Regions from separate parts of the Aurantimonas sp. A2-1-M11 genome, predicted to be linked through region 1. Evidence: predicted binding sites of a transcription regulator. Region 1 holds the regulator's gene; each other region holds the start of a gene.
What was found. The regulator LexA, encoded in region 1, represses DNA repair genes until DNA is damaged. The targets are predictions, from matches to a motif close to TGTTCNNNNTGTGTTCNG.

Region 1 (9,940 bases):
TGGACCGACCGCCATCGGCGAGAATCGCCTCGGCCTTCTCCGCGATCGGCAAGGGCCGGTCGGCGAAGAGATAGGCCGTGCTCTCGGTCAGCTCGACCAGCGTCTTGGCGCGTTCCTTCAGGCCGGGCATCGCGGCCGACAGCTTGGTGCGAACCTCGTCGTCGGTGCGCGTCTTCAGGATGCCGCCATTGGACAACACGTCGCGCTCGGCCATCAGCATGTCGACCAGCTCCGCGTCTTCGCTCCGGCGAATCCAGTGGCCGTTCAGCGCCTCCAGCTTGGCGAAGTCGAAGCGCGCGGCACCCTTGTTGATCTCCGCCAGGTCGAACCATTCGATCATCTCCTCGGTGGAGATGATCTCGGAATCGCCATGGCTCCAGCCCAGCCGCACGAGGTAGTTGCGCAGTGCCACCGGCAGATAGCCCATTGCCTGATAGGCCTCGATCCCCAGCGCGCCGTGGCGCTTGGAGAGCTTGGCCCCATCGGCCCCGTGGATCAGCGGGATATGCGCCATCACCGGCACCTCCCAGCCCATCGCCTGGTAGATCAGCGTCTGGCGACCGGCATTGGTCAGATGGTCGTCGCCGCGAATGATGTGGGTCACGCCCATGTCGTGGTCGTCGACGACCACGGCCAGCATGTAGGTCGGGCTGCCGTCCGAGCGCAGCAGGACGAGATCGTCCAGATCCTTGTTGGGAAAGCGGACGTCGCCCTGGACCTTGTCACGGACGATCGTCTCGCCGTCCAGCGGCGCGCGCAGCCGGATCACCGGCTTGACGCCGTCCGGCGCCTCGGACGGGTCGCGGTCGCGCCAGCGGCCGTCGTAGCGGGGCGGGCGCTTCTCGGCCCGCGCGGTCTCGCGCATCTCCTCGAGCTCGGCCTGGCTGGCGTAGCAGCGATAGGCCTGGCCCTTGGCGAGCATCTCCTCGACCACCTCGCGGTGGCGCGGCGCGCGCTCGTACTGGGAGACCGGCGGCTCGTCCGCGGTCAGGCCCATCCAATCGAGGCCATCGATGATGGCCTTGACCGCCGGCTCGGTGGAGCGGGCCCTGTCGGTGTCCTCGATCCGCAGCAGCATCTTGCCGCCCGTTGCCCGGGCATAGAGCCAGTTGAACAGCGCCGTGCGCGCGCCGCCGATGTGCAGGAAGCCCGTCGGCGAAGGGGCAAAGCGGGTCACCACGGCGTCCGTCATGGTCTCTCCGATATTGATACGATGGAAGGTCGGGGCGATCGGCATGGATCGCTTTCGCATGGCGGCTGTGTACCATAGGCGAGGGGAGAGACAAGCCGACGGGACCGGAGGGCATGGAGAGCGCCACCGACCGCGACGCAGGCGCAGATGCGGCCATTCGGCGGCGAGCCTTTCCGCACGCCATGCTCCCCCGATGGCCGGCGAGCCCCCGGCTGCCGCCGCACACGGCCTGGCGTGACGCGCTTGCGGAATGGCTGCAGGGCCAGCTCGCCCTCGAGACACGCGCCCGGTCCGGCTTTCACCTGGTGCCGCTGGGGCTAATGATCGGCGTTGCGGTCGTCCATGGGGGCGGATGGGCGCCGAGCCTCTGGCTCGTCGTTGCCGCCGCCATTGCGATGCTCGGCCTCGCCACACGGACGGTCGGCCAGCCGGTGCTGCATCCGTTCCTGATCTGCGCCGGCTTCACGCTGGTCGGGACTGCGCTGGCCATCGGCGAATATCAACGCACCGACACGACGATCATCTCGGGCCAGGCCACCGTACGGATCGCCGGTCATGTGGTGTCCCGCGAGCGCACCGAGAACGGGCGCTACCGCTATGTGATCGATATTGCCGAGACGGAACGGCCGGTCCTGTCGCGGCCGCCGGAGCGCGCGCGAATCGTCGTCGGCAGCCGCCACGATCCGATTGCGCCAGGCGGCCTCTATCGGGGTCTCGTGCGGCTCGGCCCACCATCCGGACCGGGCCTATCCCGGTGCCTACGATTTCGCTGTCGCGCCCTTCTTCGACGGCATCGGCGCCTTTGGCTATTCGCTCGGCCCGCCGGAGGCGCGACCGGCGGCTCTCGCGGTTCCCGATGCGGCGCCCGGCCTCGTCGGCCGCCTCCGGCGGATGCAGACCGACACGCGTCTTGCCCTGACCGAGCGCATCCATGAGGTCATCGGTGGTCGTGAAGGCGCGATCGCCGCGGCGCTCATCACCGGCGAGCGGGCCGGCATCCCCGAGGATGCGCGCGAATGGCTGCGAGGCACGGGCCTGGCCCATGTCCTGTCGATCTCCGGCATGCACATGGCAATCGTGGCGGGATTCGCCATGCTTCTTGTGCGGGCGGCGCTGTCGCTCCTGCCGGCCATCTCGCTGCGCGTGCCGGCCAAGAAGATCGCCGCTGTCGCCGCGCTGATTGTCGCGACAGTCTATCTCGGGGTCTCCGGCGCCAACGTCGCCACGCAGCGCTCCTTCATCATGCTGGCGATCATGCTGGGGGCCGTCCTCCTCGACCGGCCCGCCCTGACGCTCCGCAATGTCTCGATCGCTGCCATCGTCGTGATTCTCATCGCCCCGCACGCGGTGATGACCGCCAGCTTCCAGATGAGCTTCGCCGCAACCGTCGCCCTGATCGGCGGTTATGCGGCCCTATCGCAATGGCGGGCGGCGCGCGGTCGCGGCCGTGAGGTGGATCCGGGCCTGGGCGGAAAGATCCTCGTCGCGGTCGCGGTCGCGGCGATCGCGGCCACGTCACTCTTTGCCGGCACGGCGACGGCGCCCTATGCCGGCTATCATTTCCACAGGCTGGCAGTCTTCGGATTCGTCGCCAATCTCCTGACCATGCCGCTGTTCAGCCTGTGGATCATGCCGCTGGCCCTGGTGGGGACACTGCTGGTTCCCTTCGGTCTCGATGCCCTGCCGTTTCAGGCGATGGGCGCGGGCATCTGGCTTGTGCTGGAGATCGCGCGCAACGTCTATGCCGTGCTGCCGGACCAGGCGATCGGGCGGATGACCGCGCTGGGGCTGATCCCGCTGACGGCCGCAATCCTGACGGCGTCCTGTCTCGCCAGCCAGTTGCGCTGGTTTGCGGTGCCGCTGGCGGTTGTCGGCCTGCTCGCGACCCCCGTCAGGACCGCGCCACCGGAGCTTTTGCTCTTCGAGGACGGCAAGGAGGTCGCGACGTTGGACGAAAACGGCGCGCTCGCCTTCCTGAGGGCACGCCCCAGCGCCTTCGTCGCCGACCAATGGGAGCGGGCTTTCGAGGCCCGCGCGCCGCGGGCTGCCTCGGCCGACCGGCAGCGCCCGACGGTTCCGGCCGATTGCGCAGCTGAATATTGCCGTTTTGCGACCCGCAGCGGATTGTGGGTGATCTGGACGGAGGATTACGCCCGGACGGGTGACGCCTGCGACGAAGGGGATGTGGCGATCGTCTCGCGGGCGATCCGCCTTAGTGCATGTCGTTCGGGCGCCATTCTGGTGACGCTGCGCACCCTGCGGCACAGTGGCTCGCTGGCCATCAGCCGGGATGCGGCGACCGGCCGACCCGTGGTCGTGCAGGCCATCGAGGATCCGCCGACGCGGTGGAAAGCCCATCGCCTGGCGCCCTGGCCCGAATACTGGCGCAAGCCGGCCGCACCGGATGCCGAGCCGCCAGCAGCGCAAGCTCCGCCGCGGCGGGAGGCGCCGGGCACCGCCGCGAACATGCAGACGCCGCCCGCCGGACCGGCCCCGAATCCGGACGCCGCTCGCGCGGCAGATGCCGAATAACGGCCGGTCGAAAGTCCGCGTCAGGCGCTTCGACGCGCACCTGACCGAAAACGCTGAACCGGGCCTTTGCGAACAGCACCTGCCGGCGAAGCCCGATCAGTAGCGACGGATGAGCCCGACCAGCTTGCCCTGCACCTTGACGCGGTCGGGCCCGAAGATCCGCGTCTCGTAGGCGGGATTCGCCGCTTCCAGCGCGATCGTGTCACCGCGCCGGCGAAACCGCTTCAGCGTCGCTTCCTCGTCGTCGACCAGTGCGACCACGATCTCGCCCGGCGTTGCGGTCTCACCGCGGCGGATGACCACCGTGTCGCCGTCGAGAATGCCGGCCTCGATCATTGAGTCGCCCTTCACCTCGAGGGCGTAATGCTCGCCGCTGCCCAGCATGTCCGGCGGCACGACGATGGAATGGGTGTTGTGCTGGATGGCCGAGATCGGCACGCCGGCGGCGATACGGCCCATGACGGGGATCGACGTCGATGCGGCTGCCCTGGCCGGTTGCGCCTGGGTGGCCGCCGCGGGGCGGCCCGTATCGCGGCTGCCTTCGATGACGCTCGGCTTGAAGCCGGTGCGTCCGACCGGAGCCGGGCGGTTGCCCTGGATCGATTCCGGCAGTTTCAGGATCTCGAGCGCCCGGGCCCGGTTGGGCAGGCGGCGGATGAAGCCCCGCTCCTCGAGCGCGGTGATCAGGCGATGGATGCCGGATTTGGACCGCAGGTCCAGCGCATCCTTCATTTCGTCGAAGGACGGGGGCACGCCGGTCTCGCGCACCCGATCGTTCACGAACACCAGAAGATCGTGCTGTTTGCGCGTCAGCATCCGGGCGACTCCTCAAAACAAAACCTGAACAAACCTATCTGTTCTAGTTGTGTTCTGCAAGTGGCTCCAGCGCCGTCAGGGGGACATAGTCGCACGGATCGCCGATTTGCGCGGGTGCCGCGCCGACGGGGCGAACCAGCAGGGCATCGGCGGCGGCATAGATCGACAACAACGACGAATCCTGCCGCGGCAGCGGCACGATCCGGGGCGGGCCAGCGTCGTCCGGCTTGATCCGGGCGCGAACGAAATCCGTGCGGTCGCCGTTTTCCGGCATCGGCGCAGCGAGGATCCCCCGGCGTCGGAGGGGCCTGTCCGGGCGGCCCGCGAGGCGACGGACCAGTGGCGCAAGGAACAGCGTCGCCGCGACCATCGAGGAAGCGGGATTTCCGGGCAGGCCGACGACGCGCATGTCGCCGAGCCTGCCAGCCATCAAGGGCTTGCCGGGGCGCATCGCCACCTTCCAGAAATCCAGCGAGACGCCGCGGGCGGCGAAGACCTTGCCGACGAGGTCGTGGTCGCCGACCGAGGCGCCGCCGATGGTGACGAAGATGTCGGCGCCGTCGGCCAGCGCCTTGGCCAGCTGCGCGTCGATGGCCGATTCCCGGTCGGGCGAGATCCCGCAATTGAGCGGCACGCCGCCGGCCTCGCGCACGAGCGCGGCCACGCCGAAGGTGTTGGACGCGACGATTTGCGAGGGGCCGATGGCTTCGCCGGGCAAGACGAGTTCGTCGCCTGTGGCCAGGATCGCCACTTTCGGCCGGGCGCGGACGCAGAGGTCCGGATGGCCGCCGCTGGCCGCCAGGGCGATCGCGCCGGGTGTCAGCACCGTGCCGGCGGACAGGAGCGGCGTGCCTTCGGCAAAGTCTATCCCGGCAGGACGGATGTGCTGGCCGACGACGACCGGCGTCGTGGCGGTGACGGTGCCGCTCTCGCGGTCGGCATTTTCCTGGATGAGGATGGCATCGGCGCCCGGTGGAACCGGCGCGCCGGTGGAGATGCGGATGGTTTCGCCAGGTTGCAGCGTGCCGTCATAGGCATGGCCGGCGGCCGCTTCGCCGACGAGGCGCAGTGGCCGGAAAGGGGCTCCGTTCCCGCCGATATCGGCGGCGCGGACCGCATAGCCGTCCATGGCCGATGCGTCGAAGCCGGGCTGGGTGCGCAGCGAGCCGGTGTCGGCGGCCAGGATGCGTCCCGACGCGTCGCGCAGGGGCAATGTCTCGGTGTGCACCAGGGGCAGGGCGTCCTCGACGAGGAGACGATAGGCCTCCTCGACGGGGATCAGGCTCATGAGGATGCGCCCGCGGACCAGTCGCCGGAGCGGCCGCCGGATTTGGCCAAGAGGCGGATGCCGCTGATCGTCATCGATCGATCGACGGCCTTGGCCATGTCGTAGATGGTGAGACAGGCGACCGAGACGGCCGTCAGTGCTTCCATCTCGACGCCCGTCTTGCCGCCAACGCGCGCCGTGGCCGTCACCCTGAGGCCGGGCAGCGCCGGTTCGGCAACGATCTCGACGCCGATCTTCTCGAGCATCAGCGGATGGCACAGCGGGATCAGCTCATGGGTCTTCTTGGCGGCCATGATGCCGGCGACACGAGCAATGCCGATGACGTCGCCCTTCTTGGCTTCGCCTGCCAGGATCAGTTCGAGAGTCGCCGGCTGCATCATCACGAGGCCCTCGGCCTCGGCGACGCGCACGGTCTGCTGCTTGTCGCCGACATCGACCATCGACGCGGCACCGGTCGAGTCGAGATGCGTCAGGGCGGCATCGCGGGATTCGCTCATGCCGGCACCGGCGCAGCAGGTGACCCGCCCAGGAGGGCGCGGGTGGCCGCCTCGACATCGTCCTGGCGCATCAGGCTTTCGCCGACGAGGAAGGTGCGGATGCCGTGGCCCGCGAGGCGCAGGCAGTCGTCATGGGTGAAGATACCGCTTTCGCCGACGAGGATGCGATCGTCCGGGACCAGCGCGGCGAGCCGCTCGGAGGTTTCCAGCGAGGTCTCGAAGGTGCGCAGGTTCCGGTTGTTGATGCCCAGCAGCGGCGTGGCAAGGGCGAGGGCCCGCTCGGTCTCGGCCTCGTCATGGACCTCGACCAGGACGTCCATGCCGTAGGCCATGGCCGCCGCTTCCAGATCACGGGCCAGCGCGTCGTCCACCGCCGCCATGATGATCAGGATCGCATCGGCGCCCCAGGCGCGGGCCTCGGCCACCTGATACGTATCATAGAGAAAATCCTTGCGCAGCGCCGGCAGCTTCGTCGCCGCGCGGGCCGTCGTGAGGAAGGCCGGATCGCCCAGGAACGACGGTTTGTCGGTCAGAACGCTGAGACAGGCGGCACCGCCGCGCTCATAGGCGGCGGCGAGCGCCGGCGGGTCGAAATCGGCGCGGATCAGCCCCTTGGATGGGCTCGCCTTCTTCACCTCGGCGATCAGGGCCAGGCCGGAGCCGCGATGGCGCGCCGTTATCGCGGCAGTGAAGCCGCGCGGCGGCTCGACGGCAGCGAACTGCGCTTCGAGATCGGCCTGCGAGACGCGCTGCTTGGCGGCGGTGATCTCGTCGCGCTTGTAGGCCTCGATCCGCTGCAGGATGTCGCTCATTTCGTCTCCGCGGCAATCATCTGGGTGACGGCGGCCAGTCGTTCCAGGGCCGCGCGGGCACGGCCGCTGTCGATGGCATCGGCGGACTTGACGATTCCGTCGCGCAGGTCGCCCGCATGGCCGGACATGACCAGCGCGCCGGCGGCATTCAGCAGTACGATCTCGCGATAGGCATTGTCGGCGCCGTCGAGCACGGCCCGCAGCGCTGCGGCGTTGGTGGCCGCGTCGCCGCCCTTGATGTCGGCCAGCGGCCAGCGGCGCAGGCCCACATCCTCCGGCTCGATGGCGAACTGGCGGATCTCGCCATTTTCCAGCGCCGCCACTTCGGTGGTGCCGCAGACGGTCATCTCGTCCAGCCCGTCGCCATGGACCAGCCATGCGGATTCGGTGCCCAGTGCCCGCAGCGTCTCGGCCATCGGCACGAGCCAGTCGCGCGAGAACGAGCCGAGCAGCAGCTTGCGGACGCATGCCGGGTTGGACATCGGTCCGAGCAGGTTGAAGATCGTGCGGGTACCGAGTTCGACGCGGCTCGGGCCGACGAACCGCATGGCGGCGTGGTGGGTCGGCGCGAACATGAAGCAGATGCCGGCATCGCCGAGGGCGCGCGAGATGGCCTCGGGCTTCAGGTCGACATTGACGCCGAGCGCCATCAGGACGTCGGCGGCGCCCGACTTGGACGACAGAGCGCGATTGCCGTGCTTGGCAACGACGAGGCCGCAGCCGGCCAGCACGAAGGCCGAACAGGTCGACACGTTCAGCGTGCCTGCGTGATCGCCGCCGGTGCCGACGATGTCAACGGCCTCCGCAGGGGCCTCGACCCGCAGCATGTTGGCCCGCAGGACGTCGACGGCGCCCGCCATTTCCTCGACGGTCTCGCCGCGCACCCGCAACGCCATCAGGAAGCCGCCGATCTGCGACGGTGTCGCCTCGCCGGACATCATCACCGAAAACGCGGCCTTGGCCTCGTCGCGGTCCAGGCTCTCGCCGGCGGCGACCTTGGCAAGGAAGGGTTTGAGGCTCTGGCTCAACGGATCAGTGCCTTTGCCCGCTCGATACCGGCCGGATGGACCGCGATGGGGGTGTCGTTCTGCAGGAGGGACACGTAGCTCTCCAGAACGTCGTTCTCCAGCATGCCGGTCATCTGGCTGCGCTCGTTGGCCGCGACACTGGAGGCGGGATCTGCCGGCGGCGCAACCTCGCTGACCCGAAGGACGACCTGCGAGCCCGCCTCGCGCCCGGCGGCGGTGGCGACCGTGCCGGGGCCACCGGAGAAGGCGGCGTTCACGCCGGCCTGGCCGAGCTCGGACGCGCCGGACTGACGGGAGATCGACGCAGCGGTACGGGCCTCGACACCGGCTGCCGCGGCAACTTCGGCGATGCTCTGCCCGGCTTCCAGTTCGCTCTTCATCTGCGCGGCGCGCTCGGCGAGCAGGCGATCGGTCTCGGCGGCCTTCCAGTCGGCGATCACCCGGTCGCGCACCTCGTCGAGCGTGCGGTCGCGGGCGGGATCGATGCTGATGACGTCGTAGAAGACATAGCCGTTGGACTGGAAGTTGATCGGCACATTGTCCATGCCCGGCTCGGTCTCGAACACGCCGGGCAGGAATTCCTGCGCCGAAGGTTGTTCGGGGACGGGCTGGCCGTCCGGTCCGTTGCCCTCGCGGTCGACCGCCGGGATCGTCTGGACCGTGACGCCGGCGCTCTGCGCTGCCTCGGCGAAGGTGGCGCCACCGGCACGTGCGTCCTCGAATGCGTTGTAGGCGGAATTGGCCGTATCGTTCGCAGCGACCAGCGCCAGGGCCGAACGGATCTCGTCGGACACCTCTTCGAGCGGCTGCACCGCACCTGGCTGGATCTCCGCGACCCGCAGCAGCACCGGCCCGAAGGCTCCGTTGACCACGTCGGACGTCTCGCCTTCGGCCAGGCCGAAGGCGGCGTCGGCCACGGTGGCGTCCGGGATCTGCGCGCGGCTGACGAGGCCCAGATCGATGTCGGCCGGGCTGCGTCCCGCATCCCTGGCGACGTCTTCGAAGCTGGCCCCGCCATCGAGCTTCGCCTTGGCCTCGGTCGCCGCCGCCTCGTCGGGAAAGGCGATCTGCTGCACGCGGCGCTGCTCGGGTGTCGTGTACCGATCCTTGTACTGCTCGTAATCCTCCGCGACCGCCTCGTCTGTGATCGTCGACGGATCGGCCAGCGCTTCCGGCGTCAGGACGGCGAAGGAGACGGAGCGATATTCGGGAGCGGCGTAGCGCTGCGTATTCTCCGCGAAATAGCTTGCGAGAACTTCTTCGGACGGGTCGGCGACCGACGGGATGACGGCAGGCGTCAGCGTCATATATTCGACGGTGCGTCGCTCGCCATTATAGAGGCCGAGCGCCGTGGCGAAGGCGTCGGGAATGACGATGCCCTCGGAAACGGCATCGACGATCTGGCTGCGCACCGCCTGGTTCTCCTGGCCGCGAATGTAGTCGGTCTCGCTGATCCGGGCGTTGTAGAGGGCGTTCTGGAACTGGGCCCGCGAGAAATTCCCCGAGGCGTCCTGAAATGTCGGATCCTCCGCAATGACCTGGGCCAGGCGATCCTGCGACAGGCCGAGATCGATGCGGCGGCCCTGTTCGTCCAGGACTGCGCCCGCGACGAGCTGGCTGATGACCGACTGGCTGATGCCGAACATCTCGGCTTCCTCGGCCGTCGGCTGGCGGCCGATCTGGCTGGCGAGCCGGGATTCGGCGCGGTTGTAGGCCAGGGCATAGTCCTGCAGCGAGACTTCGGTCTCGCCGGCGGTCAGCACGGCATTTGCCAC
Region 2 (9,940 bases), on a different contig from region 1:
CTGCCGCTGGCTCTGACCGGTGCGATCACGCTCGTCGTCGCCTACAATGTCGCGCGGATCATTACGGTCGGGCTCAACCAGCTGCGCGATGCGCTGTTCGCGCGGGTCGGCCAGCATGCGGTGCGCCGTCTCGCCTATCGAACCTTCGTCCACATGCACCGGCTGTCGCTGCGCTTTCACCTGGAGCGGCGCACCGGCGGCCTGTCGCGCATCATCGAGCGCGGCACCAAGGGCATCGAGGCGATCGTACGCTTCACCATCCTGAACACCTTGCCGACGATCCTGGAATTCGCGCTGGTGGCGGTGATCTTCGGCTTTGCCTACGGCCTGTCCTACCTGGCGGTCATCGCCGCGACGGTGTGGCTCTATGGCTGGTTCACCATCAAGGCCAGCGACTGGCGCATCTCCATTCGCCGCGACATGAACAATTCCGACACGGACGCCAACACCAAGGCGATCGACTCGCTGCTGAACTTCGAGACCGTCAAATATTTCGGCAACGAGGGCATGGAGGCGCAGCGCTTCGACCATTCCATGGCGGGCTACGAGACGGCGGCGACGCGTATCTGGACCTCGCTGGGCTGGCTGAATTTCGGCCAGGGCGTGATCTTCGGCGTCGGCATGGCGGTGACGATGGTGATGTCGGCGCTGGAGGTGCGCGCCGGGACTCAGACGCTCGGCGACTTCGTCTTCATCAACGCCATGCTGATGCAGCTCTCGGTGCCGCTGAACTTCATCGGCTTCGTCTATCGCGAAATCCGGCAGGGGCTCACCGACATCGAGGCGATGTTTGCTCTGCTCGAGGTGGATGCCGAGGTCAAGGATCCGCCGGACGCGCCGGCACTCGTCGTAAGCGAGGGCGCGATCCGCTTCGAGAACGTGCATTTCGGCTACGATCCGGCGCGCGAGATCCTCAAGGGCGTCTCCTTCGAGGTGCCGCCGGGCAAGTCGGTGGCGATCGTCGGCCCGTCGGGCGCCGGCAAGTCGACGATCTCGCGGCTTCTCTTCCGCTTCTACGACGTGAAGTCGGGACGGATTTTGATCGACGGGCAGGACATCGCCAGGGTTCGCCAGGATTCGGTGCGCGGCGCCATCGGCATCGTCCCGCAGGATACGGTGCTGTTCAATGACACGATCCTCTACAACATCCGCTATGGCCGGATCTCGGCGTCGGAGGAGGAGGTGCTGCGAGCGGCGGAACTGGCGCAGATCGCCGGCTTCATTCGCGAACTGCCGGACGGCTTCAACGCCATGGTCGGCGAACGCGGCCTGAAGCTGTCGGGCGGCGAGAAGCAGCGCGTCGCCATTGCGCGGACGATCCTGAAGGCGCCGCCGATCTTGGTGCTGGACGAGGCGACGTCGGCGCTCGATACCCATACCGAACAGGAAATCCAGACCGCGCTGGACCTCGTGTCGCGGGAGCGCACGACGCTGACGATCGCCCACCGGCTGTCGACGATCATCGATTGCGACGAGATCATCGTGCTAAAGGCCGGCGAGATTGTCGAGCGCGGATCGCATCGGCAGTTGCTGGAAGCGGCAGGGCTGTACGCCGAGATGTGGGCCATGCAGCGCGAGGCGAGCGAGGCCGAGGAAGCCCTGCGGCGCGCACGCGAAGCCGACGAATTCGGAATCGTGGACCGGCGGCGGATCCCGGAAACCTGAGCCTGGAGTGCTCTGCGTCCAACCTCCCAGAGGGGACGCCAAGCGTCCGAGTCACCGCTTCGTGCTTTGCGAAAACCGATTCCGATGGTCGGGCCGATGCTGAGCCATGGCCGGCATCGCCGGATCGCGTTAAGGAACCGTCTCTAGTTCGCGCCATTCACCTTGTTGGCCCGAAACGACGCCCCATCGCGTCGCCAGTATTGAAGGAAGCAGACCACCAGTGACCATCTTCACCTCGATCCGCAATGCGCTCGTGCCTGTCCACCGGGCAGGCTACCCGTTCATCGCGGGGTTCTTCGTCGTCTCGGTGATCCTCGGGCTCCTGTTGTGGGAACCGCTGTTCTGGATCGGTCTCGTGCTGACCGCATGGTGCGCCTATTTCTTCCGCGATCCCGAGCGTGTGTCGCCGGTCGCCGAGCATCTGGTGATCAGCCCGGCCGACGGCCATGTCTCGCTGGTCGGCCACGTCACGCCGCCAGCCGAGCTCGACCTCGGCACCGAGCTGATGCTGCGGATCTCGGTCTTCATGAATGTCTTCGACTGCCACGTGAACCGTTCGCCCATGCGCGGCCGGGTCCGGCTGATCTCCTATCGCGAGGGTGAGTTCCGCAATGCCGAGCTCGACAAGGCCAGCGAGGTCAACGAGCGCTCCTCGATGGTGATCGACGGGCCACGCGGCGAGATCGGCGTCGTCCAGATCGCCGGGCTGGTGGCGCGGCGTATCGTCTGCTGGGCGAATGTGGAGGACCGGATCGAGACCGGCGAGCGCTTTGGCCTGATCCGCTTCGGGTCGCGGCTCGACATCTACCTGCCCGACGGCTTCGTGCCGCGCGTCGCCGAGGGCCAGCGCGCGATCGCCGGCGAGACGATCATCGCCGAGTTCGGCGAGAACCTGAAGACCTGGCCGTCGAGGCGCGACTGATGGGTATCGAATCGCCGTTCCCGCCGTTCGACCCGGGCCGCCCGGATGCCGAGGACGACAAGGCGCCCCGGCGCATCCCGTTCCGGCACATCGTGCCCAACCTGATCACCATCCTGGCGATCTGTGCCGGCATGACCGGCATTCGCCTGGCATTCGAGGGACGCTTCGAATTCGCTGTCGGCATGGTGCTCGGTGCAGCGCTTCTCGACGGCATCGACGGGCGCGTGGCGCGCCTCCTGAAGGGCCAGAGCCGGTTCGGCGCCGAGATGGATTCGCTGGCCGACATCGTCAATTTCGGCGTCGCGCCGGGGCTCGTGCTCTATGCCTACATGCTGCACGATGCCGGTTCCATCGGCTGGATCGCGGCGCTGCTCTATGCGAGCGCCAGCGCGCTGCGCCTTGCGCGCTTCAACACCATGCTGGACGATCCGAAGCGGCCGAAATGGCAATCCGCCTTCTTCGTCGGCGTCCCGGCCCCCGCAGGGGCGGCCCTGGCGATGTTCCCGATCTATCTGAGCCTCTCGGGCCTGGGGACCGGCCTGCCGGAAGTCACGGCGGTTGTCGCGTCGGTCTATCTGGTCTTCATCGGCCTTCTGATGGCAAGCCGCATTCCGACCTGGTCGGGCAAGGGCGCCGGCATCCGGGTCCGGCGCGACTACGCCATCCCGATCATGCTCGCCGTGGTCTGCTACATCGCCGTGCTGCTGAGCTTCTTCTGGGCGACGCTGACACTGACCGTACTCGCCTATGGCGTGTCGATCTTCTTCTCGGTCCGGGCCTATCGCATGCGGCAGGCCCGTGAGGCCGGGCGCGGCATGTCAGGCATGTCGATGACCGACGATCAGGCCGGGTCGCGGTAATCCAGGAAGCGTTCCTGCCGGACGTCGTAGAGCTTGCCGGTCTCGGTGATGTCGGCAAAGGCAAGCGGCACGATCCTGGCGGCTACCTCTCGGGCGGTCGGCAGGTTCTTGGCATCCTCACCGGGCATGGCCAAGGCCCGCATGGCGGTACGCGTCGCGCCGGGATTGACCGAGTTCACGCGCAGCGGCAGCTTCTCGGTCTCGTTGGCCCAGGATTTCACCATCGCCTCGCACGCAGCCTTGGTCGCGGCGTAGAGCGACCAGAAGGCGCGGGCGGAATGGGCCGCACCCGACGACATGACGATGGCCCGTCCCGCATCGGACTTGCGCAGCAGTGGATCGGTGGTGCGGATCAGCCGCCAGGTCGCGTTGACGTTCACCGTCATCGTCTTCTCGAAGACCTTCGCCTCGATGTGCCCGATCGGCGCCAGCACGCCCAGAAGGCCAGCATTGGCCACCAGCACGTCGAGCTTGCCCCAGCGCGCGTGAATTGCGCCGCCGAGGCGGTCGATGCCGCCCATGTCGGTCAGGTCGAGCGGCACCAAGGTCGCCGAACCGCCGAGAGCCTTGATCTCGTCGTCGAGTTCCTCGAGGCCGCCAACCGTGCGGGCGACCGCGATCACGTGCGAACCTTCGGCGGCCAGGCCCTTGGCGATCTGGTAGCCGATGCCGCGCGAGGCGCCGGTGACCAGTGCGACACGATCCTGAAGCTGCTTTGTCATCTGATGTCTGCCGGTACAATGGATATTGTCGGGGCTGTCAGCCGGCGCCGCCGAGCAGCGTCAGGGGACGGACGTTCTCCATTCCCTCCTGATCGGTCAGCGAGGTCGGATAGTCGCCGGTGAAGCAGGCGTCACAGAACTGCGGGGCCATCTTGTTGCGGGACGGCTCGTCGGTCGCCCGGTAGAGGCCATCGATCGACAGGAAGGCGAGAGAATCGACCTTGATGAAGTCGGCCATCTCGTCGACGGTCATGCGCGAGGCCAGCAGCTTGGCCTTCTCCGGCGTATCGACGCCGTAGAAGCAGCTCGCCCGGGTCGGCGGCGACGCGATGCGCATGTGCACTTCGGTGGCGCCGGCCTCGCGGACCATCTGGACGATCTTCTGGCTGGTCGTTCCTCGCACGATCGAATCGTCCACGAGGATGACCCGCTTGCCCTCGAGCATGCGGCGGTTGGCGTTGTGCTTCAGCTTGACGCCCATGTGGCGGATCGAATCCGTCGGCTGGATGAAGGTCCGGCCGACATAGTGATTGCGGATGATGCCGAGTTCGAAGGGCAGGTTGGATTCCTGCGCGTAGCCGATTGCCGCGGGAACGCCCGAATCGGGAACCGGCACGACGAGATCGGCCTCGGGATGGCTCTCGCGGGCGAGTTCGGCGCCGATCTTCTTGCGGATCTCGTAGACGTTGCGACCCTCGACGGTGGAGTCGGGCCGGGCGAAATAGACATATTCGAAAATGCAAAAGCGCGGGCGCCGCGCCTGGAACGGGAAGATGCTCTCGATGCCATCGTCGCTGATGACGACCATTTCGCCGGGCTCGATGTCGCGCACGAAATCGGCGCCGATGATGTCGAGGGCGCAGGTTTCCGACGCCAGGATCGGAGAGCCTTCCAGGTCGCCCAGGACCAGCGGGCGGATGCCCAGCGGGTCGCGCACGCCGACCATCTTCTTGGACGACAGGCCGACCAGCGAGAACGCGCCTTCGAGACGCGTCAGGGCATCGACCAGCTTCTCGACGAACAGCCGTGCCGCGCTGGTGGCGACCAGATGCAGGATGGTCTCGGTGTCGGAGGTGGAGGAGAAGATCGAGCCGCGGCGCTGCAGTTCGCGCTGCACGGTCATGGCATTGGTGATGTTGCCATTGTGGGCGACGGCGAAGCCGCCGGCCGACAGTTCGGCGAAGAAGGGCTGGACGTTGCGCAGGCCGCCGCCGCCGGTGGTGGCGTAGCGCGTGTGGCCGATGGCGGAGGAGCCGGGCAGGCGTTCCAGCACCGCCTGCTTGGTGAAGGTGTCGCCGATCAGGCCGGCATGGCGCTCGACGTGGAACTGGGTCCCGTCGTAGGAGACGATGCCGGCCGCTTCCTGGCCCCGGTGCTGCAGGGCATGCAGGCCGAGCGTCGTCAGTGCGGCGGCGTCCGTCCGTTTGAAAATGCCGAAAACGCCGCACTCTTCATGCAGCGAATCATCGCCGAAAGGCGTGTCATCCATCAATTTTATCCGCCGTTTGCCGTTGTCGGTCGGCCGTCCGTGAGATGCCTCACCATATAGGCGCTTATGTCGTCGCACGCGAGGCGGTGAACGAAGTGATCACGGCCGACCACAGGATCGTCAGTTCGCCGGCTGCGACTGCGGACTGTCGGCGCCTTCGATGACGCCCTCGATCGAGGCAGGTTCACCCGGCGCGGCGCCGCCGCCCTCGGGAACGCCGTCCTCTTCGCCCTGCGGCCCACGGATCCGGTCGAGGATGACTTCCTCGGGATTGTCCGGCAGGGCGGCGACCAGCTGCTGCCCGAGATTGTCGAGGAATGGCTTGGAGCGCGCGCCGGCGATCCATTCCGGCTGGTTCTCGGGGGCCAGCCAGTTGAAGAACAGCATGGCCACGACGACCAGCAGCAGCCCGCGCACGGCACCGAAGACGAAGCCGAGTGTGCGGTCGAGCGCACCGATGCGGCTGTCAATGATGAAGTCGGCGATGCGCAGCGTGATGAAGGACACGATGATCAGGACGACGAGGAAGATCACGGCCGCGGCCGCGACCATCGCCACGGTGTCGGAGGCGATGTACTCGGCCGCGTAGGGCGTCAGCGGCTCGTAGAAGAAGAATGCGGCGGCCGCGGCGACGAGCCACGAGACGACCGACAGGATCTCCCGCGAGAAGCCCCGGACCATGGCGAGCAGCGCCGAGACCAGCATGATCGCGAAGAGGATCGCATCGAGAAGCGTGACGGTCATCAAGGGTGGCCCCGTAGGCATATGGATCGTGCGGGCGGGCGCGGGAACGCCCCGGCGGCCCCGCTCGCCCACGCTGTAGCGCTTTTCATGACAGTTTTACACTAGGGAGTTGGCGGAAAATCAAGCGTCGCTCCCGTTGCCGCCGGCAGCGACGCGGGCCACGAGATCGGGCAGGGCCTCGATCTCGTTGGTCACGACGTCCCGCGAGCGGGGCAGGTCGGCGCTGCCCGATGGCAGGACGGCCTGGCGGAATCCGAGCTTTTCCGCCTCCTTGAGGCGTTGGGCGGCCTGGCCGACGGGGCGGACCGAGCCGGACAGGCTGATTTCGCCGAAATACACGCAATCGGCGGGCAGGGGCGCGCCGCTCAGCGAGGAGACCAGCGCCGCGGCGACCGCCAGATCGGCGGCCGGCTCGGAGATTCGGAACCCGCCGGCCACGTTGAGATAGACGTCGTGCTGGCCGAGTCGCACGCCGCAATGGGCCTCCAGCACGGCGAGCACCATGGCCAGGCGCGGCTGGTCCCAGCCGAGCACGGCGCGGCGCGGCGTTCCGAGCGCCGAGGGTGCGACGAGCGCCTGGATCTCGACGAGAACCGGCCGCGTGCCCTCCATGCCGGCGAAGACGGCGGCGCCCGCGGCCTTCTCGTTGCGCTCGCCGAGGAAGAGTTCGGACGGGTTCTGCACCTCGCGCAGTCCGAGATCGCCCATCTCGAAGACGCCGATCTCGTCGGTGGGGCCGAAACGGTTCTTCACTGTGCGCAGGATGCGATAGTGATGGCCGCCTTCGCCCTCGAAATACAGGACGGCGTCGACCATGTGCTCGACGACGCGCGGCCCGGCGATCTGGCCCTCCTTGGTCACGTGGCCGACGAGGATGACGGCGGCGCCGCTCGCCTTGGCGAAGCGGATCATCGCCTGCACGCCGACGCGCACCTGGGTGACGGTGCCGGGAGCCGATTCAGCCAGATCGCTCCACAGGGTCTGGATCGAATCGATGATGACGAGGTCCGGGCGCCTGGCTTCGGCCAGGGTGGCGAGGATGTCCTCGACATTGGTCTCGGCCATCAGCTGGACATCGGTGTCGGCAACGTTCAGGCGCTGGGCGCGCAGCCGGACTTGGGCCACCGCCTCCTCGCCGGAGACATAGACCACGCTGTGGCCGCGCCGCGACAGGGCTGCGGCGGTCTGCATCAGGAGGGTCGACTTGCCGATGCCCGGGTCGCCGCCGATCAGCAGCGCCGAGCCGCGCACGATGCCGCCGCCGGTCGCCCTGTCCAGCTCGTCGATGCCGGAGATGATGCGCGGGGCCTCCTCCAGCTCGCCGGACAGCGGCAGCAGCGCAGAGCGCGTGCCCTTGCGCCGGCCGCGCTGGGGGCCGCCGCCGATGCCGCCGGAGGCGTTTTCCTCGACGATGGTATTCCACTCGCCGCAGGATTCGCACTTGCCCTGCCAACGCGTATAGACCGCGCCGCAGCTCTGGCAGATGAAGGACAGTTTCGCTTTTGCCATGGGGCCTTCTTGGTTCGCATCGGATCGTCCGTCAAGAACAAAACAAAAACACAGAGATTGAACGCTTCGGGCCGCACGGGGCCAGATGCGGCGGTCCGGCGCGGCAAGGCAGCTGTTTGACGACAAGGGACCGGCAATATGTCTGAGCGACAATCCGTTCTGAAATCAGGACGCGAGGCGACGGTGCTGGCTATCTGCCTTTATTTGCTGACGGTGAATGTCGCCGCCTACTGGGCCTTTGTCGTCGACAAGACGAAGGCCCGGGCGGGTGTGCGGCGAATGTCCGAACAGGCCCTCCTGACGTACGCCCTGATTGGCGGCAGCGTCGGGGCGATCGCCGCGCAGCAGATCATCCGCCACAAGACCCGCAAGGAACCTTTCCGCACCCAGCTCTGGGCCATCGCCGCCCTGCAAACCGTGCTGGTGGTCGGGTTGGCGACGACGATGCTGGTGCTCGGACCGGACGTGGTGCTGGCCTGGGCGGCCGGGCAGATCAGCTGAGACCGGCACCGGTCGACCAGCGGCGTTCCACCCGTGGCCCGAGCCCGGTCAGCAATTCGTAGGCGATCGTGCCGGCCGCCGTCGCTACCGCGTCGATCGGCAGGTTCGGGCCGAAGAACTCGACGCGGTCGCCCGGAGCAAGGGCCGCTTCCGGCAGGTCGGTGACGTCGAGCAGGGTGAGGTCCATGGAGACCCGGCCGAGCACCGGCACGCGCCGACCCGCCACGAAGGTTTCGGTGCCGGCGCGAAGACCGCGTATGGCTACGCCGGCACCCGAGGCGGCGCGCTGGTAGCCGTCGGCATAGCCGAGACCGACCGTGGCGATGCGGGTGTCGCGCGCCAGCGGGGCTGCGGCGCCGTAGCCCGCGGCCTCGCCGGCGCTGGCGGTGCGAAGCTGCAGGATGGCGGCCGTCAGGCGTGCGACAGGACGCAGGACGCCGCGGGAAGCCGGGCCCGCCTCGCCGCCATAGAGTGCGATCCCGGGGCGGGTCAGATCGAAACCAAAGTCAGCGCCGAGGAAGACGCCCGCCGAATTGGCCAGCGACCGCGGCACGCCCGGAAGCAGCGCCGCCAGGGCCAGGAAGCGCTCGCGCTGGCGCGCGCTCTGGTCGGTGGTCTCGTCCGCCGAGGCGAGGTGGCTCATCACCAGCGACAGATCGAGTTCGCCGGACGCGACCAGCGCCGAGGCCAATTGCGCGTCCGCCAGGTTGAGGCCGAGGCGGTTCATGCCGGTCTCGAACTGGATCGCGGCGGGCGCGCGACGCCCGGCCGAACGCAGACCCTCGCGCCAGACGGCGATGTCGTCCGGGGTCGACAGGACGGGCGTGAGACCGGCGCTCAGATGCAGCGGAATGCTGGCGGGTTCGAGACCCTGCAGGACGAAGATGCGCGTATCGTGGGCAGCCTCCGCTTCCCCCGCTGCGTCGAGCGCGGCACGGACGGCAAGGCCTTCCCCGGCCCAGGCAACGAAGAAGTCCCGGCAGCCCGCATTGTAGAGCGTGGACGCGACCTTGCCGGCGCCGAGACCATAGCCGTCGGCCTTCACGGCGGCCCCGGTGCGCGCGCCGGGGTTGCGGGCCGCGAGCAGCCGCCAGTTGGCGGCGAGCGCCGAGCTGTCGATCTCGACCACAGGCATGCGATCGGGCCGAAAGGACGGCGACAGGGTCAACACCGGCTATTCGAATCGTTCGGGCAGGTAGCTATCGTCCGCCAGGTCGGTGAAGCGCGTGTATTCGGCCTGGAAGGCGAGGGGCACGGTGGCGGTCGGTCCATGGCGCTGCTTGGCGATGATCACCTCGGCTTTGCCGCGGGTCTCGTTCAGCGCCTGCTCCCACTTCAGATGCTCGTCGGTGCCCGGCTTGGGCTCGCGGTTGGAGAGGTAGTATTCCTCGCGATAGACGAACATGACCACGTCGGCGTCCTGCTCGATGGAGCCGGACTCACGCAGATCGGAGAGCTGGGGGCGCTTGTCGTCGCGGTTTTCCACCTGCCGCGAGAGCTGCGACAGCGCGATGATCGGCACGTTCAG
Region 3 (9,940 bases), on a different contig from region 1:
CGCTATCCGCTGGAGAGCGCCGAGAAGGGCTGGGTCGGCCTGTCGGAGATCACCGCCCAGGGCGACTGGCTCTATGTGCTGGAGCGCGACAACCAGATCGGCGACGCCGCCCGGTTGAAGAAGCTCTACCGGGTCGCGAAGGCCGATCTGGAGCCGGCACCCCTCGGCGGTGACCTGCCGCTGGTCGAGAAGGAGGAGGTCCACGACTTCCTGCCCGATCTGAAGGCCACCGGCGGCTACGTCGTCGACAAGATCGAGGGCTTTGCCATCGCCGCCGACGGCACCGCCTACGCGGTCACCGACAATGACGGCGTCGACGATTCTTCCGGCGAGACGCTGTTCTTCGACATCGGCAAGCTGTAATCCGCCGCGCGATCGCCCGGCGACGGCTTGACCGTCGCCGGTCCTCGCCAGGACCATCCAATCGAAGGGCGCGCCACGGCATCGGCGCGCCCTTTGCGCATCTGCAACGCCTATCGCGGCCGCACAGGCTGTCGGCGGAAGCGACGGCAACGATCCCTGCCCGCCCTGCGCGACAAGCTGATCCGGAGACCTCGTGCCGGCAAGCGGCGGTGACGCAAGTGTCGTTCGCGGCTTGCGGCGGGCGGGTCGGGCCATATCTGCTTCGTCCTGACCCCGAGGAGCCGCGATGCGTGCGTATGTCCAGCAATATTACCAGCGCATCGTCGCGAGCTACTGGTTCGTCCCCTCGATCATGGCCGTCGTGGCCGCGCTGCTCGCCTTCCTCCTGATCGAGATCGACGCACGCGTACCGCTCGACGCCTTCGGCGAAAGCCCGTTTTTCTATGCGACGCAGCCGGACGGCGCCCGCGCCATCCTCAGCGCCATCGGCGGATCGATGATCGGCGTGGCGGGCACGGTCTTCTCGGTGACCATGGCCGCGGTCGTCTTCGCCTCCGGCAATTATGGCCCGCGGCTCCTGACCAACTTCATGAACGACCGCGGCAACCAGATCACGCTGGGCGTGTTCGTGGCGACCTTCGTCTATTGCATGCTGGTGCTGCGCAGCGTCCGCGATGGTGGCGAGGGCGGCGATAACGATTTCTATGCCGTCATGTTCGTCCCCAACATCGCGATCTTCGGCGCCATCTTGCTGGCCATCGGCTCGATCGGCGTGCTGATCTTCTTCATCCACCACGTCCCGTCGAATATCCACATCTCCAACGTCGTCGCCGGCATCGGAACGGGGCTGTGCCGGCAGCTCGACGACACCTTCCCCGATCCCGACTCCGAGGCGACGGACCGCGAGGCGACCGGGCCCGACGAGCCGGACCACCTGCTGTGGCAGGTGCCCGCCTGCTTCGGCGACGAGGTCGACGAGACCTCGCCGACCGTGCCCTATGCCGAGGTCGTCGCCGATCGCAGCGGCTATCTCCAGATCATCGACCGCGAGACGCTGATCAAGGCGGCCCGCGCAGCCGACATCGTGGTGCGGATGAACTGCCGGACCGGCATCTTCGTGCATCCGGGCCGGGTGCTGTTCCATGCCTGGCCCAGCGAGCGCGTGACCGACGAGGTGCGCGCCGCCCTCGTCTCGTCGATCGCCTGCGGCAACCAGCGCAGTCCCCATCAGGATCCGGTCTTTCTCGTCGACGAACTGGTCGAGATCGCCGGCCGCGCCTTGTCGCCGGGCGTCAACGACCCCTACACCGCCATCACCTGCATGGACTGGCTGACCTCCGCCATGGCGCGCCTGGCCGGGCGTGAGCCGGCCGATCCGCTGCTGGTGGATGCCGACGGCCGGTTGCGGGTCATCGCGCTGCCGGACAGCTTTGCCGAATATCTGGAATTTTCCTTCGGCCATCTGCGCCAGTATGCGGCGACCGACATGATCGCCGCCGAGCATTATCTCGAATGTCTGGAGCAGATCGCCCCGGCGACCAGGCGGCCGGGCGACATCGCCGCACTGCGCCGCCAGCACGACGCCTTCATGGGCCTGGCCCGCCGCGGACTGGCCGGCGCCGCCCTCGAGGTGGTGGAGGCGCGTGCCGAGCGGCTCGTGGCCACGCTCGATCACCCGGTCCACCGCGTCCCCTATCCGGTCCCGGCCGGCGAACGCGTCGAGCGGTTGGTCGCCGCCCGTCAGCCCGCCGGCACGACGGCGTGAGGCGCCCGGCCTATGCGTCGTCGCCGCCCTCCTCGAACAGGGTCGCCTGCGCGCCCTGATAGGCGCTGGGAACCGCCAGGCCCATATGGCCGAAGGCCTTCTGGGTGAGCAGGCGCCCGCGCGGCGTGCGCTGCAGGAAGCCCTGCTGCAACAGATAGGGCTCGACAATGTCCTCGATCGCGTCGCGCGGCTCCGACAGGGCCGCCGCGATGGTCTCGATGCCCACCGGTCCGCCGCCGAAATTCAGGGCGATCAGGTCCAGGTAGCGCCGGTCGAGCTGGTCGAGGCCGAGGCTGTCGACCTCGAGCCGCGACAGCGCCTCGTCCGCCACCCGCCGGTCCACCGTGCCGGCCCCGGCCACGTCGGCGAAGTCGCGCACCCGGCGCAGCAGCCGGCCGGCGATGCGCGGCGTGCCGCGGGCCCGGCGCGCGATCTCGCGGGCGCCGTCCTCGGCCATGGGCAGGCGCATCAGCCGCGCGCCGCGGGTGACGATGTGCTCCAGTTCGGCGACCGTATAGAAGTTCAGCCGCACCGGAATGCCGAAGCGGTCGCGCAGCGGCGTCGTCAGAAGGCCCAGCCGCGTCGTCGCCGCCACCAGCGTGAATTTCGACAGGTCGATCTTCACCGATCGCGCCGCCGGCCCCTCGCCGATGATCAGGTCGAGCTGGAAATCCTCCATCGCCGGGTAGAGGATTTCCTCCACCGCCGGGCTCAGCCGGTGGATCTCGTCGATGAACAGGACGTCGCGCTCTTCCAGATTGGTGAGCAGCGCCGCCAGGTCGCCGGCCTTGGCGATCACCGGGCCAGAGGTCGAGCGGAAATTGACGCCCAGTTCCTTGGCCATGATCTGCGCCAGCGTCGTCTTGCCGAGCCCCGGGGGGCCGACGAACAGCACATGGTCCAGCGCCTCGCCGCGATTCTTCGCCGCCTCGATGAAGACCTTGAGATTGGCCCGCGCCGCGGCCTGGCCGACGAAATCGTCCAGCCGCTGCGGGCGCAGAGTCGCGTCGAAGTCCTCGCCATTCTTCTCGGGTGTGATCAGGCGGGCGTCGCTCATAAGGACCGTTCCGTCGCGATAGGACAATCTGCCTGCATAGCCACCGGCGCGGCCGGTCGCGGGCAGGTTCCGCAATGGCCGTTCCCCGCCCTCATGTCAAAACCGGCCGGGCCGCGCCGGGTGAAATGCGCCGGCGCCGCGCCGTCACCGGTGCCGCCTTGCGCCTCAGCGGCTCAGCGCCTTCAGCCCCAGGCGGATCAGCCGGGCGCTGTCGGGCGCCTCTCCGGCCTCCTTCAGCGCCTTGGCCACGGCCTCCGCCGCCTGGTCGCGCGGATAGCCCAGATTGACCAGCGCCGACACCGCGTCGGCCACCGGCGCGGCAGCCGTGCCGCCGCCGATGTCGCGCTTCAGGCCAAAACTCTCGTCGCCGCCGGCGCCGGAAAAGGCCGGGGCCTTGTCCTTCAGCTCCGCCACGATCCGGGCGGCGACCTTCGGCCCGACGCCGGGCGCGCGCGCCACCATCGCCTTGTCCTGCAGGGCCACCGCATTGGCGAGATCGCCGGCCGACAGGGTGCCGATCACCGCCAGTGCCACGCGGGCGCCGACCCCCTGCACCATCTGCAACAGGCGGAACCAGTCCTGCTCGGCGCGGGTGGAGAAGCCGTAGAGCCGCAGCATGTCCTCGCGCACATAGGTGTCGATGAACAGCACCACCGCCTCGCCCGCCGCCGGCAGCGCCGCCAGCGTGCGCGCGCCGCAGAAGGCGACATAGCCGACGCCATGCACGTCGACCACGACATGGTCCTCGCCGATCTCGTCGACGGTGCCCTTGAGCTTGCCGATCACGGATGCGTCTCCAGGCAGAAGGAATCGAAGGCGGAAATCCGGCCGAAGCGGCCACAGGCGTCGCTTACCACGATTGGGTCGCGGCCGCCGACAGTGTCACCGCCCGATGACCGGCCGCCGGCCCGGCGCGAAGCCGCCCAGGCCATCACAGGCCCGCCAGCAGCGCCCGCGACTGCGCCGACTGGCGATGATGGCTGTGGCAGATGGCGATCGCCAGCGCGTCGGCGGCGTCGTCGGTATCGAAGGTCGCCCTGGGCATCAGCACCTTCACCATCATGTGGATCTGCCGCTTCTCGCCGTGCCCGACGCCGATCACCGCCTTCTTCACGGCATTGGGGGCGTATTCGGCGACCGGCAGCCCGGCCAGCGACGGCACCACCATGGCGATGCCGCGGGCCTGCCCGAGCTTCAGCGTGGCGACGGCATCCTTGTTGACGAAGGTCTGCTCCACCGCCGCCTCGTCCGGCCGCTGGGTGTGGATCACCTCGGTCAGCCCGTCATAGAGCGTGCGCAACCGCCCGGCGAGATCCATCTTGCCGTCCGACATCACCGTGCCGCTCGCCACGAAGCGCAGCGAATTGCCCAGCGTCTCGACGATGCCCCAGCCGGTCCGGCGCAATCCGGGATCGATGCCGATGATGCGAATGGTCCGCTCCTGCAACACTTCGTTAATCCTCTCCGCCTAGCCGAATCAGAGGCCATTGAGAAGACGAAAAGTGAACAAACCAAAAACGAAACGGGCTTCGTCCCCGACAGAACCGCGCAACGACGGTTGATGGCGCCGTGTGAACGCTGGGCATCGGCCCCATGACAAAGGCCCGCCGCGGAATCCGCGACGGGCCTTTGTCATGGGGCCGGATCAGTTCCGGCTCAAGTGTCGCCGGTCAAGCGAGGTGGATTAGTTCCACCAGGCTTCGTCAACACCTTCGCGTGCCTCGAGCTCTTCCTCCGAGTAGCGCGTGATGAAGGCGTAGGACTGGTCGTCGACCGGGACGAGATCCACGTCGCCGACGCGCAGCATGACGTGCTTGTCACCGATGTCGAGGAAGCCGCCCACTTCGGCGACGATGCCGGCGAGGTTGCCCGAACGGTCGAGAACCACGTCCTCGATCTCGCCGATCTGGTTCCAGTCGGTGCCGACCGCGTCGTAGCCCGAACGGCCCCAGACGTAATCGTCCTGCTCACCCCAGGAGCCTTCGTCATAGGCTTCGTTGGTGGTGTAGACGGCGCCGCCCACGATATCGCGAGTCCGGATCAGCTGCGCCCAATCGGTCGCTGCAGTGTTTTCCGAAGCCATCGGGGTCGCGGCGGTCGTCGTGGCGGCATCCTGAGCAATAACAGGCGTCGCGGCAAAGATGATGGCGGTTGCAGTGGCTGCAATATACTTCATGAGGTAATCCTCTCTGTCGTTCAAATTCATCCAATCAACGGAGGGGTGTGGCCATTGTTCCAACATTCTCACCACAAATTCTGAAGTCATTCGTTCGCAGACGCGTCCGTTGCTCACGGAGCTCGCTCCGCCTGCGCGTTCTGTTATACGATCGCACGACCCGGGACGAACTGGAGGCCGGAGCACCCTATGCGTTCAGCCCCCGGGTCGCGATGACCGACTTGTTCAGGCCCATGACGGTCTCGAAGACGATGTCGGCGTCGGGCAGGAACTCCGCCATCTGCCGCTTGCCGATCAGGTCGTGATGACCCACCACGTCCCTCGCCTCCTCGACGTCTTCGATGCGATCGAAGAAGCCCAGCGCGAAGCGCCGCAGCAGCGCAACGCGCACCGCCTTCGGCAGATACTGGAATCCCAGCGTCCGGAAGTGCGGCTCGTAGGGAAACCAGTAATTGGGCGTCTGGCAATAATAGCGCGGGGCCAGCCGGCGCATGTTCCGGCCGAAGGCGCGCATCTTGTCGCGCGATCCCACATGCTCGATCACCGAGTTGGAATGCGCCAGGTCGAAGCGCTGCCCCTGGAACAGGTCGAGATCGCTCGCGCTCCCCCTGACCGCGCGGAACTGGCCCGGCCGCGTCACGACCTGCGGCTCGGGATTGACCAGGGTGACGAAGATGCGGCCCTGTTGCCGGTCGAGATAGTCGCCTGCGATGGACCAGTATGATTCGGTCCCGCCGAGGTCAACGATCTCGCAGCGTTGCTGATTGGCGAGAACCGAGTCGATCAGGCTGCGGATGCGCGCGAAGCGCCGGGCACGGAACTGGAACTCCAGGCTCGAGGAATCGACATAGGGGTCCGAACGGCGTCGAAGGGCCCCCAGATAGGCTGCAAGCTGCATGGCGTGGCTCCTGTATTCCACGCCGACCTAGGGCCCAATCCGAAATTGCGCGCGACAATCCTTAACAAATGGTTAACGCCGTGAAGCCGCGATCCCGGAATTCCGGAAGACAGCGACGTCGAGACACGGAGTCGTGACTGCAAACCCCGCTGTCGCTACGTCTTGAGCCCCGCCCAACGCCCTGGATCGGCGACCGGCCGCTTCCTTGCGGCAGGCCCCATCGACAGCTTGACCTCGACGACCGACCCGTCGCCTCAGGCGGCGGACAGCTTGGCCATCACCTCGTCGTCGACCTCGAAATTGGCATAGACGTTCTGCACGTCGTCGTCGTCGTCGAGATTGCCGATCAGCCGCATCACGCTTTCGGCCTTTTCCTCGTCGACCGGGGTGCCGGTCTGCGGACGCCAGGTCGCGCGCACGCTCTCGGCCTCGCCCAGCGAGGCTTCCAGCGCCGTCGACACGTCGCCGATGTCCTCGAAGGCGGTGATGATCGTGTGGCCGTTCTCGTCGGAGATCACGTCGTCCGCCCCGGCCAGGATCGCCGCCTCCATCACCGCGTCGGCGTCGCCCGCCGAGGCCGGATAGACGATCTCGCCGACATGGTCGAACATGAAGGAGACCGAGCCGGTCTCGCCCATCGACCCGCCGGCCTTGGTGAAGCAGGAGCGCACGTTCGACGCCGTGCGGTTGCGGTTGTCGGTCAGCGCCTCGACGATGACGGCGACGCCGCCCGGCCCGTAGCCTTCGTAGCGAACCTCGTCGTAGTTCTCCGAATCGCCGCCCGAGGCCTTCTTGATCGCCCGGTCGATGTTGTCCTTCGGCATCGACTGCGCCTTGGCGTTGTTGATCGCCAGCCGCAGGCGCGCATTCATCGACGGGTCGGGCAGGCCGGACTTGGCCGCCACCACGATCTCGCGCGCGAGCTTGGAAAACATCTTGGATCGGACCGCGTCCTGGCGGCCCTTGCGATGCATGATGTTCTTGAACTGTGAATGGCCGGCCATGGCGAACCTGTCTGTCGATGCGGAAAGAATTGCGCGACATATAAAAAATCGGACGGCAAACGTCCAGAACGAGGATTGCCATGACCGACGCTCCCCACGCATCGCCCGTCGCCACGGCCACCCTGCCGGCCCTGCCGCTGACGGGCGGCTGCCAGTGCGGCGCGGTCCGCTACGAGATCCGCGCCGCGCCGCAGGTCTTCTATCTGTGCCATTGCACCGAGTGCCAGCGGCAGACCTCCAGCGCCTTCGGCGAAAGCCTGCGCGTCGATCCCGCCACCCTTGCGATCACCGGCGAGATGGCGACGACACGGCGCGTTTCGGACGGCGGCGCGGTGCGGCTCGGCGATTTCTGCGCCGATTGCGGCGTGCGCATCCGGCACCGCTCCGAAGGCGACCCGGCCCGCGTCAACATCAAGGCCGGCACGCTCGACGACACCCGCTGCCTGGTACCGGCCGGCCATATCTGGACGGACTCCCGGCAGTCCTTCGTCGCCATCGGCGCGAACGAACTGGCCTATCCCCGGATGCCGGACGACGGCTTTGCCGCGCTGATCGCGCGCTGATCGCGCGCTGGCGGGCGATGCTGGCGGCGGGCGCCGCGGCCGGATCGACGCCAGAGACCTGATCCCCTCGTCCGGCGGCGGGCGTGCACCGCGATGACGCCATGGTGATTTTGCTTCTTCTGCCGGAGCGGTAGCCTGTACGTGCCGGCATGCCCTGCGTGCCGGGCCGACGGTCAGGAGAACGCGACCATGCGATATCGCGCTGCGCTGTTCCGCTCCGCCTCCTGCGCGGCCTGCCTCCTCGCCGCCGCCGTCCCGGCCCTGGCCGACACGACCGCTTTGCCCGGCGCCCGCGCCGATGAGCCGGCAATCTCCGGGCCTGCCGAGAGCGCCACCGAAACCCGCCTCTTCGCTGCGCTGAAGCATGCCGCCACCGAGGCAGAGGCCCGCGCCGTCGAATCCGCCATCTGGCGCCACTGGATAGGTGCCGCCCCGGATCTTGCAACCCGCCAGCTCGTCGAGCGCGCCATGGAGCGGCGCGGCAGCTACGATCTGGCCGGCGCCCGCAGCCTTCTCGACGAGGCCATCATCGCTGCGTCCGGCTATGCCGAAGCCTGGAACCAGCGCGGTTTCGTGCGTTTCCTGCAGGATGATTTCGACGGCGCGCTGGGTGATGTCGACCAGGCCATCGCGCTGGAGCCCCGGCATTTCGCCGCCATGTCCGGCCGCGCCCTGATCCTGATGCGCCAGGGCCGCTTCGGCCTCGCGCAGACCCAGCTTCGCGCTGCGGTCGCGATCCATCCCTTCCTGAAGGAGCGCGCCCTGATCGCGCCCGCCCCGGCCGATGATCCTGCCCCGACCGGCGGCGTCGACCTGTGACCTGCCTGTCCATCCCCCGAACTTCCCGAGGAGCCTGCCCATGAGACGTCTGGCCGCCTGCGCCGCGCTGTTTGCCGCCTTCGCCGCCACGCCGGCGGCCGCCCAGATGGTGCCCAGCACCTGCATCGCGATCGCCGAAAGCCTGCCGCGCGCGAGCTATGTCGCCATGGACGGCCCCGCGGCGCAGCGTTACGCGGCGATCGACGGCGACGTGACGATCACCTACGTCACCCATGCGACCTACCGGATCGAGAGCCCGAACGGCGTCGTCGCGGCCACCGACTTCGCCGGCTTCGCCGGCGAGACGACGCCGGACATCGTGACGATGAACAAGGCGCATTCCTCCCACAACACGCCCTACCCGGATCCGGCGATCCCGCATGTCCTGCTCGGCTGGAACCCCGAGGGCGGCCCGGCCGAACACGCCCTCACCGTCGACGACATGTATGTGCGCAACGTGCCTACCGACATCCGCTCCTATGGCGGCATGGAGGCCGACGGCAATTCCATCTTCATCTTCGAGGTGGCGGGGCTGTGCATCGGCCATCTCGGCCATCTGCACCACACGCTGACCAACGAGGATTACGCCCGCATCGGCCGGCTCGACATCCTGATGGTGCCGGTCGACGGCGGCATGACCATGAGCCAGGAGGGCATGGGCGAGATCGCCGACCGGCTGCGCTCCTCCATCGTCCTGCCGATGCACCGCTTCGCCGGCCCGATCGAGCGCTTCCTCGACCGCATGCCCGGCTTCGCCGTCGAGCGGCGCGACACGCCGAGCCTGACGATCTCGGTCCGGACCCTGCCGCGCACCCCGACGGTAATCGTGCTGAAAGGCGTGTAGCCCGGACGGGCCGACGTGCCAGGACGTCGCTCCGCTCCCGCGGAGGATAGCCGCCCTGGCAATGGAGGGGCCGCCCCTCCGCGACCCGCTCAGCCCGCGGGGATCAGGCGATCGGCGCGCAGGCGTGCGAAGAGGTCGAAGAACGCGTCGTCGGTCGGCTGGTATCCGGCAAAGCCCATGCGCCGGCTCTTCGACATGTCGGTCACCACCTCGATCGGCCGTCCCAGATCGGCGTCCGTGTGCCAGGGTGAGGCCAGCCGGGAGAGATCGGGCTCGGCCAGTCCCTCGCGCTCGGCGATCTGGCGCCATACCGGCGCATCGTCGCGCATCTGCGCTTCCAGCGGCATCTCGGTGCCGTCGAAGGGTGCCGCTTCCAGGCCGAACCATTCGGCGATGCGCGACCACATCCAGTTCCAGCGGAAGACGTCGCCATTGACGACGTTGAAATCCT

Region 2: the regulator LexA is predicted to act here: its motif matches at 7,945-7,962, upstream of radA (DNA repair protein RadA).
Region 3: the regulator LexA is predicted to act here: its motif matches at 4,688-4,705, upstream of ruvC (crossover junction endodeoxyribonuclease RuvC).

What each region holds. Positions count from the first base shown of each region.
Region 1 covers NZ_JAZHLI010000003.1:82,676-92,615, reverse strand. The annotation lists gene gltX (glutamate--tRNA ligase) at 1-1,192, opposite strand, end outside; partial or broken gene VQ042_RS25905 (hypothetical protein) at 1,306-1,878, shown strand; gene VQ042_RS02260 (ComEC/Rec2 family competence protein) at 1,880-3,724, shown strand; gene lexA (transcriptional repressor LexA) at 3,821-4,540, opposite strand; gene VQ042_RS02250 (molybdopterin molybdotransferase MoeA) at 4,584-5,828, opposite strand; gene moaC (cyclic pyranopterin monophosphate synthase MoaC) at 5,825-6,325, opposite strand; gene trpC (indole-3-glycerol phosphate synthase TrpC) at 6,322-7,137, opposite strand; gene trpD (anthranilate phosphoribosyltransferase) at 7,134-8,165, opposite strand; gene VQ042_RS02230 (peptidyl-prolyl cis-trans isomerase) at 8,162-9,940, opposite strand, start outside.
Region 2 covers NZ_JAZHLI010000019.1:7,136-17,075, forward strand. The annotation lists gene VQ042_RS10595 (ABCB family ABC transporter ATP-binding protein/permease) at 1-1,665, shown strand, start outside; gene VQ042_RS10600 (phosphatidylserine decarboxylase) at 1,886-2,587, shown strand; gene VQ042_RS10605 (CDP-alcohol phosphatidyltransferase family protein) at 2,593-3,447, shown strand; gene VQ042_RS10610 (SDR family NAD(P)-dependent oxidoreductase) at 3,429-4,169, opposite strand; gene purF (amidophosphoribosyltransferase) at 4,207-5,658, opposite strand; gene VQ042_RS10620 (CvpA family protein) at 5,779-6,402, opposite strand; gene radA (DNA repair protein RadA) at 6,523-7,911, opposite strand; gene VQ042_RS10630 (DUF1294 domain-containing protein) at 8,050-8,412, shown strand; gene alr (alanine racemase) at 8,405-9,580, opposite strand; gene VQ042_RS10640 (replicative DNA helicase) at 9,587-9,940, opposite strand, start outside.
Region 3 covers NZ_JAZHLI010000011.1:28,923-38,862, forward strand. The annotation lists gene VQ042_RS07260 (esterase-like activity of phytase family protein) at 1-363, shown strand, start outside; gene VQ042_RS07265 (DUF2254 domain-containing protein) at 650-2,128, shown strand; gene ruvB (Holliday junction branch migration DNA helicase RuvB) at 2,139-3,185, opposite strand; gene ruvA (Holliday junction branch migration protein RuvA) at 3,351-3,971, opposite strand; gene ruvC (crossover junction endodeoxyribonuclease RuvC) at 4,117-4,635, opposite strand; gene VQ042_RS07285 (PRC-barrel domain-containing protein) at 4,870-5,361, opposite strand; gene VQ042_RS07290 (class I SAM-dependent methyltransferase) at 5,549-6,259, opposite strand; gene VQ042_RS07295 (YebC/PmpR family DNA-binding transcriptional regulator) at 6,514-7,263, opposite strand; gene VQ042_RS07300 (GFA family protein) at 7,344-7,826, shown strand; gene VQ042_RS07305 (tetratricopeptide repeat protein) at 8,016-8,645, shown strand; gene VQ042_RS07310 (MBL fold metallo-hydrolase) at 8,686-9,489, shown strand; gene VQ042_RS07315 (SDR family oxidoreductase) at 9,579-9,940, opposite strand, start outside.